2 regions of the Cupriavidus sp. CP313 genome follow, and region 1 is predicted to be linked to the other one. Evidence: riboswitches for the same ligand, from Rfam matches in the RefSeq annotation. Region 1 holds a riboswitch; the other holds the start of a gene.
The links. A riboswitch is a leader RNA that binds a small molecule or an ion and turns the genes downstream of it on or off. The one in region 1 is predicted to bind glycine.
Positions count from the first base shown of each region.

Region 1 (4,410 bases):
GCAAGCTGTTCGGGGTGCTGCCGCTGTCGGACGACCTGACGCTGTATTACGTGGCGCTGGCGATCATCGTCGCCGCCTTTGCGCTGATCGTGCGCACGGTGCATTCGCCGTTCGGCCAGATCCTGAAGGCGATCAAGGAGAACGAGCCGCGCGCGATCTCGCTGGGCTATGACGTCGACCGCGTCAAGCTGACCGCCTTCGTGCTGTCGGCGGCGCTGTCGGGGCTGGCCGGCTCGGTCAAGGCGCTGGTGCTGGGCTTCGAGACGCTGACTGACGTGCACTGGTCGATGTCCGGCATGGTGATCCTGATGACGCTGCTAGGGGGGCTCGGCACACTCACCGGCCCGATCGTCGGCGCGTTTGTTGTGATCGCGCTGGAGAACAAGCTGGGCGAACTGGGCAGCTACCTTGCGGCCGTGACGGGCATCGACTGGTTCAACGGGCTCGGTGAATCGGTGTCGATGGTGACGGGCATCATCTTCATCGTGTGTGTGCTGACCTTCCGCAAGGGGATCGTGGGCAGTCTGGGGCGACGCCCCGGGTGAGTCGAAAACCGTCCATGGGGTTTCTCCCCTCTCGCGCTTACGGGAGGGGCCGGGGGAGAGGGCATGTCTCACTCGACGCGGCCTACAGGATGGGGCTGGAAGCCCGCACGCCGCTCGCGCAGCCGGGCGCAGGCCGAGCGTGCGGCTGCCGCACCGAGCGCTCCACAACCAGGAGGCCGGTCGCGGTCGTCCCGTGAACAATAGGCTTCAGGCCGCCCGGCCGGCATGCAAATCTTTTTGAAGAATCATCCCAAAATTTAGGCCATGTCTGATTGATCCCCACCGCCGATTTCGGCTCAATGGCATTCGGAAAGCAAGCTATTTCCGACCGAGGATCAATGATGCAAGACACGAAAACCAAGAAGATTTTTCGCAACTCGAAGACAATTATTTTCTTCCCCGTAATATGAAGAAACTGAGAGCAGTCATCGGCGCTATTACGGGCGCTGTCCTGGCTACGCTTGCTGCTTGGGGCGGGTTATATCTCTTCGGCGTTGTAGTTTTGCGCGGGACAGGAAGTTTGTTCGACACGAATCAGCATGCAGCGAATCTGTTCTTTGTTGGCTGGTTCGTGTCTATGGTCGCAGCCTCATTAATTGGTGGATGGCTTGGATATTCATCCGGGCGAAGATAGGGCATCACATCCACTATTTTTCAAGCCTATACATGCGCCGCCCCATGCTTCCATCATGGCGCGGCGCTGTTCGAGCACGGTGGCCCCTATCCCACAAATGGGAGAGGGGAGAAGACACCCCCGCACCCAGGCTCAGGCCTTGGCCAATGCCAGCGACGCACGCGGCGCGACTGCCACCTTCGCGCCGAGATGCTGGTCAACGACCCCCGCCACCATATCCGCCGTCACCGCCGACAAAGTCCACCCCAGGTGCCCATGCCCAGTGTTGTAGAAGATGCATGCCGCCCTCCCGCGCCCCACGCGCGGCAGCATATCCGGCATCATCGGCCGCAGCCCGGCCCAAGGCACCACGCTGCGCGTGCTGACGCCGGGGAAGCACTGCTGCACCCATTCCACCAGCGGGCGGATGCGGTCGGCGCGGATATCGCGGTTGTAGCCGTTGAACTCGGCGGTGCCGGCCACGCGGAAGCGGTCGTCGCCCAGGCGGCTGGTGACCAGCTTGGTTTCGTCGTCGAGCAGGCTCACCACCGGTGCTGCGGCGCGGCTGGCTTCGTCGGTCAGGTTGACCGTGATCGAATAGCCCTTGACCGGATAGATGTTGACGCGGTCGCCCAGCCCCGCGGCCAGCGCGCGGCTGGCGGTGCCGGCGCAGATCACGGCGCCGTCGAAGGTGGAGCTGGCCGTGTCGGCGCCGTCCTGCACGGTCACGGTGGCGCGCCTGCCGTCGGTCTTCACCGCCCGCACGTCCTGGCCGTACAGGCAGCGCACGCCCAGCCGATCGATGGCCGCGGCCAGGCCGCTGGTGAACTTGTGGATGTCGCCGGTGGAATCGCTCTCGGTGAAGTAGCCGCCGTAGTACGACCCGGCCAGCGTCGGCTCGATCGCGCGCATCTCCTCGGGCGTCACGGCGCGCCGCTCCAGCCCGCCCTGCGCCAGCAGCGCCGAGACCCGGCCGGCCTGCTCGAAGCCGGCCTTGTCGCGGTAGATATGGAGGATGCCTTCCTTCTTCAGGTCGAAATCAATGCCTTCCTGCGCCGCCCAGGCGAACAGGTGCTCGCGCGCGGCGATGGCCAGGCGCGCGGTCTCGATGGTGTTGCGGCGGTAGTGGGGGATCGCGGCGATGAACTCGGCGAACCACGACAGCTTGTGCCAGCTCGGCCGGGGATTGACCAGCAGCGGGGCGTCGTTGCGCAGCATCCACTTCATGCCCTTGACGATGGTCGACCAGTGGGTCCAGACCTCGGCGTTGGAGGCCGATAGCTGTCCGCCATTGGCGAACGAGGTCTCCATGGCGGCATAGCGGTGCCGTTCGAACAGCGTGACGGAGAATCCGCGCCGGGCCAGCGCGTAGGCCGTGGTGACACCCGTGATGCCACCGCCGATGACAGCGATTGATTTCATGATCTGCAGGTTCCAGGAACGTCGATGGTGGGAGCCCGGACGCAATATGCGTGGCGGACGCCCCCTCTGTTCTGGACCTGAGAGATTCACGACACCCGGCCGCCAGGGCGGGGCGCGCTTGCTCCTTCGGTATGCCGGCGGACGATAGCGTCCGGCATTCTTCAGAGTGCACTGACTGGTGATGCCGGTCCTTTTGCCTGAGAGTTTCCGGGGCGGTTGCTCCTTCGGCGCTGTCCGCGGCGGGCGCCGCGACAGTCTCTCCCTGCATCACATTGGCTTGAGGCCAATCGGGGCAATGTAGTGACAAGGCTCGACGTTGGATATGCGGGTTAACGCTTAGGCGGCCTGCCGCCCGCGTCGCTATGTCGCATCGGCCTGCGTCCCTGTGCCCCATAAAATGTCAGCGCTCGCTCTCGGGGAGAAGCGCCGTATGCTGCGCTCAGGTGGGGTGAGCCAAAAAAGACGACAACAAGGTTTTCCAGTGAAGAAAAATCGCATTGCACTGGCCGTTTCGGCGGTACTGATGGGCCCCGCCGTCGCCGCCGCCCAGGTGGTGGACGCGCCCGAGCCGCTGCAGGAGGTGGTGGTCTCGGCCAAGTCGGAGCGCGGCGAGACGCCGGCCATAGCGCCCAACACGCCCTCGCCGGCCTACGGCATCAGCAGCCGCCGCATGGCCGACTTCAATGTGGTGAACACGGAAGACGCCCTCAAATACGCGCCCAACCTCGCCGTACGCAAGCGCTTCATCGGCGATATGAACTCGATCATCTCGGTGCGCAGCACCAGTTCGCGCCAGTCGGCGCGCGGGCTGGTCTATGCGGACGGCCTGCTGCTGTCCAACCTGCTGGGTTCGGACTTCAGCTTCCCGCCGCGCTGGTCGCTGGTCAACAGCGCCGAAATCGAGCGCATGGACGTGCTGTACGGCCCGTATTCGGCGCTGTATCCCGGCAACTCGCTGGGCGCGACGGTGCTGATCACCACGCGCACGCCGGAGAAGTTCGAGGGCGATGCCAGCGTGCAGCTGTTCACGCAGCGCTTCAGCCTGTATGGCACGCACGACAACTTCAACGGAGTCCACGCCAACGCCTATGTGGGCGACCGCGTCGGCCCGTTCTCGTGGCTGGTCAGCGTGGACCGGCAGGACAGCAAGAGCCAGCCGCTGAGCTTCTATACCGCGGCGCGCTCCACAGCCCGCGCCACTTCTGCCGACAAGCCGGTCACCGGCGCCTACTTCGACCAGGACCAGACCGGCCGCGACCGCGTGGTGATGGGCGTGAACAGCGAGGGCGTCACGCACACGGTGCAGGACCAGCTCAAGCTCAAGCTCGGCTACGACATCACCAATACCCTGCAGGCGCAGTTCACTGCCGCCTACTGGCAACAGGACCGCTCCAGCGCCACGGGCAGCTACCTGCGCGATGCCAATGGCAATGCGGTGTCGAGCGGTAATGTGAATATCGGCGGCTATCGCTATGTGATTCCCGCCAACGCCTTTGCCCCGAGCAACGGCGAGGACGCGCGCTGGCTCTATGGTCTGTCGCTGCGCACGCGCAACGAGACCGGCTGGAATTTCTCGGGCGTGGCGTCGCTGTTCGACGTCAGCAAGGACATCAGCCGCAGCGCCAACACCGTCGGCAGCGGGCCGGGCACGGTGACCTATGGTGACGGCACCGGCTGGCGCACGCTCGACCTGAAGGCCGACTACCGCCCGCAGCAGCTGCAGGGCGGGCACTGGGTCACGTTCGGCTATCACTACGACAACTACCGGCTGAGCAACACCACCTACAACACCTCGGACTGGCAGGCGGCCACCATCACCGCCTTCAACAA
Region 1 is NZ_JBSVZB010000006.1:47,445-51,854, forward strand. Features, by position in the region: gene ACW4E8_RS10625 (branched-chain amino acid ABC transporter permease) at 1-545, shown strand, start outside; gene ACW4E8_RS10630 (D-amino acid dehydrogenase) at 1,312-2,625, opposite strand; glycine riboswitch at 2,637-2,755, opposite strand; glycine riboswitch at 2,756-2,854, opposite strand; gene ACW4E8_RS10635 (TonB-dependent receptor) at 3,011-4,410, shown strand, end outside.

Region 2 (4,410 bases), on a different contig from region 1:
TGTTCGAATCGTGCTTGTTCACGCGCTGCAGCAGCGTCATGGCTTCGGCTGCAGCAGTGCCTTCATCCAGCATCGACGCATTGGCGATATCCAGCCCGGTCAGGTCGGTGACCATCTGCTGGAAGTTCAGCATCGCTTCCAGGCGGCCCTGCGAGATTTCCGGCTGGTAAGGCGTGTAGGCGGTGTACCAGGCCGGGTTCTCGAAGATATTGCGCAGGATGACGCCGGGCGTGACGGTGTTGTAGTAGCCCTGGCCGATAAAGCTCTTCAGCACCTTGTTCCTGCCTGCCAGGCCGCGCAGCCTTGCCAGCGCGGCTTCCTCGCTGAGCGGCTCGGTGAACTCGCCCATCGGCATGCCGTCGCGGCGGCGGATGGCGTCGGGGATGACGGCGTCGATCAGCGCGGCGCGGCTGTCATAGCCAAGCACCTTCAGCATGTGCTGCTGCTCGGGGGTATCGGGGCCGATATGGCGGGCGGCGAAGGCGTCGCGCGCCTCCAGTTCGGCCAGCGTGGGCCGGTTCACTTGGGCGGCGTTCATGGGAAGCGGGGCGTTCATTGGCAAGAACCTCGTGGGGTGCGCGCCGGCCGGTGGTCAGCCGGGACGGCGCGCGTCTGTCTGCAGGGGCCGGTCCGCCAGTCCGCCCGTAGGCGGCAGGGACCGGCGCCGCCGGCGTCAGGCGCCGACGCTGGCCTTGTAGGCGTCGGCCGACATCAGGCCGTTGACGTCGTCGCCGTTGGCCGGCTTGAGCTTGAACAGCCACGCGTCGAAGGCGTCGGCGTTGACGCTCTCCGGGGCGGCCGTGGCGGCCTCGTTGACGGCGATCACTTCGCCGGCCACCGGGGCGTAGATGTCGGAAGCGGCCTTCACCGATTCCACCACTGCCAGCGCGTCGCCGGCACCAACCGACTTGCCCACTTCGGGCAGTTCCAGGAAGACGATGTCGCCCAGCGCGTCCTGCGCGTGGTCGGTGATGCCGATGGTGAGCGTGCCGTCGGCTTCGACGCGTACCCACTCATGCGACTCGGTGTACTTGAGGTCAGCGGGGAAATTCATGGAGGTTCTCCGGATTCAGATCTGTTTCTTGTTGGGTGATGCCTGCCCGGCGAAGCTGCCGGCAGGCGAGGGCGACCGTTGGTATGAGCCTCAGCTCACGAGTGCCTTGCCATTACGCACAAACGGCAGTTTAACCACAGTCGCGTTGAGTTTGCGGTCGCGGATCTCCACCTGCACGGTATCGCCCACGGCGACATCCTTCGGCAGGCGGGCAAAGGCGATGGACTGAGACAGCGACGGGCTGAAGGTGCCGCTGGTGATTTCACCGTCACCGGCCGGGGTGATCACTTTCTGGTGGGCGCGCAGGACGCCGCCTTTGTCACGCAGGATCAGGCCGAGGAATTGCTGGCGCGAACCGGCCGCGGCCAGTGCCGCCTTGCCGGTGAAGTCGCGCTCGCTCTGCAGGTCCACCGTCCAGGCCAGGCCCGCATCCAGCGGCGAGGTGTTGATATCCATGTCCTGGCCATACAGGTTCATGCCGGCTTCCAGGCGCAGCGTGTCGCGCGCGCCCAGGCCCGCCGGGCGCACGCCGGCGGCGTTCAGCTTTTCCCAGACGGCGGCTACGTTTTCGGCCGGCACCACCAGTTCGAAGCCGTCTTCGCCGGTGTAGCCGGTGCGCGCCACCATGATCTCGCCGATGGCCGGGTCCTGGACCACGGCGGCGTTGAAGGGCTTGAGCGCGTCCGAAGGCTGGGTCGAGGGGAAGGTGCTCCACACCTTGGTACGGGCGTTGGGCCCCTGCACGGCGACGATCGCCAGAGGCTGCACGCCTGCAGGCGCAACATCCTCACGGCGCGGCGTGATGGTCACATCGCTGCCGGTAGCGGCATTGCGCGCGCGGATCCATTCGATGTCGCCCAGCGCGGTGCTGGCGTTGACGACCAGGCGGAAGCGGTCTTCGGCAAAGAAGTAGACGATCAGGTCGTCGATCACGCCGCCTTTCTCGTCCAGCATGCAGGAGTAGAGCGCCTTGCCCGGGGTCTGCAGCTTGTCGACATTGTTGGCCAGCAGGCCGCGCAGGAAGCTGCGGGTATTGGCGCCGGTGAGGTCGACCACGCACATGTGCGACACGTCGAACATGCCGGCGTCGGTGCGCACGGCATTGTGTTCTTCGATCTGGGAGCCGTAGTTGACCGGCATGTCCCAACCGCCGAAATCAACCATGCGGGCGCCGAGGGCGCGGTGGATGGCGTTGAGGGGCGTGGCCTGGAGCGTCATGGAATCCTCGGGGGCAATCTCGGTTGGCGAAAACAAAAAAGGGCCATCCGCCGCAACGCTCGCCGCGCCTGAATGTGGCGTAGCAATCCGCTGCGGCGGATGACCCCTCTGTCCTCGATACCTGAGAGATTACAAGGCGGATCCTGCCGGACCCCGTCCTCGTGCGCCCCTTCGGTGGGCACGCTCGCCACGAATGGCGGGTGCCGCTCTCCAGAGTGCGGCATGCATCGTGTGCATATTGCATGCCGATCCGATCGGTCCGTGGTGCCTGAGAGTTTTCGGGTGATACCCCTTCGGCGGCGCAGGCGATGCGCGCTCTCCCGGTCGGATGCGCGCAATGTACGGGAGGCCCCGGCCTTTGTCAAACCGGCCAGGGGAGCCTGCCGTACCTGTCGCTGCGGCGGTCCGGCTTACTTCTTCTTGTCGTCGGTGACAACGTTACCGATCACGCCGCCCACGGCCGCGCCACCCAGCGTACCCAGCGCACTGCCGTCGGTGAGGATGGCGCCGCCCACGGCGCCCGCGCCCGCGCCAATGGCGGTATTACGCTGCTTCGGGGTCATGTCCGCGCAACCGGCAAAGGCCGCAACGGTCGCGCCGATCAGGGTCACCTTGGTCAAAGTCTGCAGGGTTTTCATTATTGGCTCCGATGTGATGATTCAAGCATGTCACCCCCGCCGCGCAGGCCGGGGGACATACCAGTTAGAGCGTTGCGTTGCGCGATTGGCTCCGGCCTTTACGAAGTGTTACGCCGGTGACACAACCGGCCCTGTCAACGCGGTTTTCGCCGACTGACCTGCCGCGGCCAGCGTGTTAACATCGTCAGCTTTGCCGCCGTGCCCGTTTTTGGGGTGCTGGCGTGTCCCGCCTGGCCTTCCGCTGTTCCTGCTGATTTCCCTGCCTCCAACCGCATCCCACGCATGACCCATGGCCTGAACTCCGCCCAATCCGAAGCCGTCCGCTACCTGGACGGCCCTTGCCTGGTGCTGGCCGGGGCGGGCTCCGGCAAGACCCGGGTGATCACGCAGAAGATCGCGCATCTGATCGAGGACAAGGGTTTCGAGCCGCGCCATATCGCCGCCGTCACCTTTACCAACAAGGCCGCCAAGGAGATGCAGGAGCGCATCGGCAAGCTGATGGAGGGCAAGACCACGCGCGAGGGCAAGCGCATCCCGCTCAAGCAGCTGACGGTCTGTACCTTCCACTCGCTCGGGGTGCAGATCCTGCGCATGGAGGCCGAGCACGTGGGCCTGAAGCCGCAGTTCTCGATCATGGATTCGGACGACTGCTTCGGCCTGATCCAGGAGCAGCTGGGCACCACCGACAAGAAGCTGATCCGCGGCGTGCAGGGCACGATCTCGCTGTGGAAGAACGGCATGGTCGATCCGGAGGCAGCGATCGCGCAGGCCGCCAATGCCGACGAGCACCAGGCCGCGCTGGTCTACCGCAACTACGTGGCGACGCTGCACGCCTACCAGGCGGTGGATTTCGACGACCTGATCCGCCTGCCGGCCGAGCTGTTCGCGCGCAATGAAGCGGTGCAACTCAAGTGGCAGAACCGCCTGCGCTACTTCCTGGTCGACGAATACCAGGACACCAACGCCTGCCAGTACCAGCTGCTCAAGCTGCTGGCGGGCGGCTCGCACCTGCGTGCGCCGGCCTTTACCGCGGTGGGCGACGACGACCAGGCCATCTATGGCTGGCGCGGCGCCACGCTGGACAACCTGCGCGGGCTGCAGACCGATTTCCCGGACCTGAAGGTGATCAAGCTGGAGCAGAACTACCGCTCCACCGTGCGCATCCTGGAAGCGGCCAACGCGGTCATCGCCAACAATCCCAAGCTGTTCGACAAGAAGCTGTGGAGCGAGCACGGCATGGGTGACCCCATCGCCATCCACCCGATGAACGACGAGGAGCACGAGGCCGAGTCGGTGGTGTTCCGCCTGTCCGCGCACAAGTTCGAGCGCCGCGCGCAGTTTCGCGACTACGCCATCCTGTATCGCGGCAACCACCAGGCGCGGCTGTTTGAGCAGATCCTGCGGCGCGAACGGATTCCCTATGTGCTGTCGGGCGGCCAGAGCTTCTTCGACAAGGCCGAGATCAAGGACATCTGCGCCTACCTGCGCCTGATTGCCAAC
Region 2 is NZ_JBSVZB010000019.1:105,628-110,037, reverse strand. Features, by position in the region: gene gcvP (aminomethyl-transferring glycine dehydrogenase) at 1-556, opposite strand, end outside; gene gcvH (glycine cleavage system protein GcvH) at 674-1,054, opposite strand; gene gcvT (glycine cleavage system aminomethyltransferase GcvT) at 1,145-2,272, opposite strand; glycine riboswitch at 2,371-2,496, opposite strand; glycine riboswitch at 2,518-2,605, opposite strand; gene ACW4E8_RS24360 (glycine zipper 2TM domain-containing protein) at 2,683-2,910, opposite strand; gene ACW4E8_RS24355 (UvrD-helicase domain-containing protein) at 3,193-4,410, shown strand, end outside.
Region 2: it holds a riboswitch for glycine, as region 1 does, so the genes downstream of both, gcvT (glycine cleavage system aminomethyltransferase GcvT) here and ACW4E8_RS10630 (D-amino acid dehydrogenase) in region 1, are expected to answer to the same signal.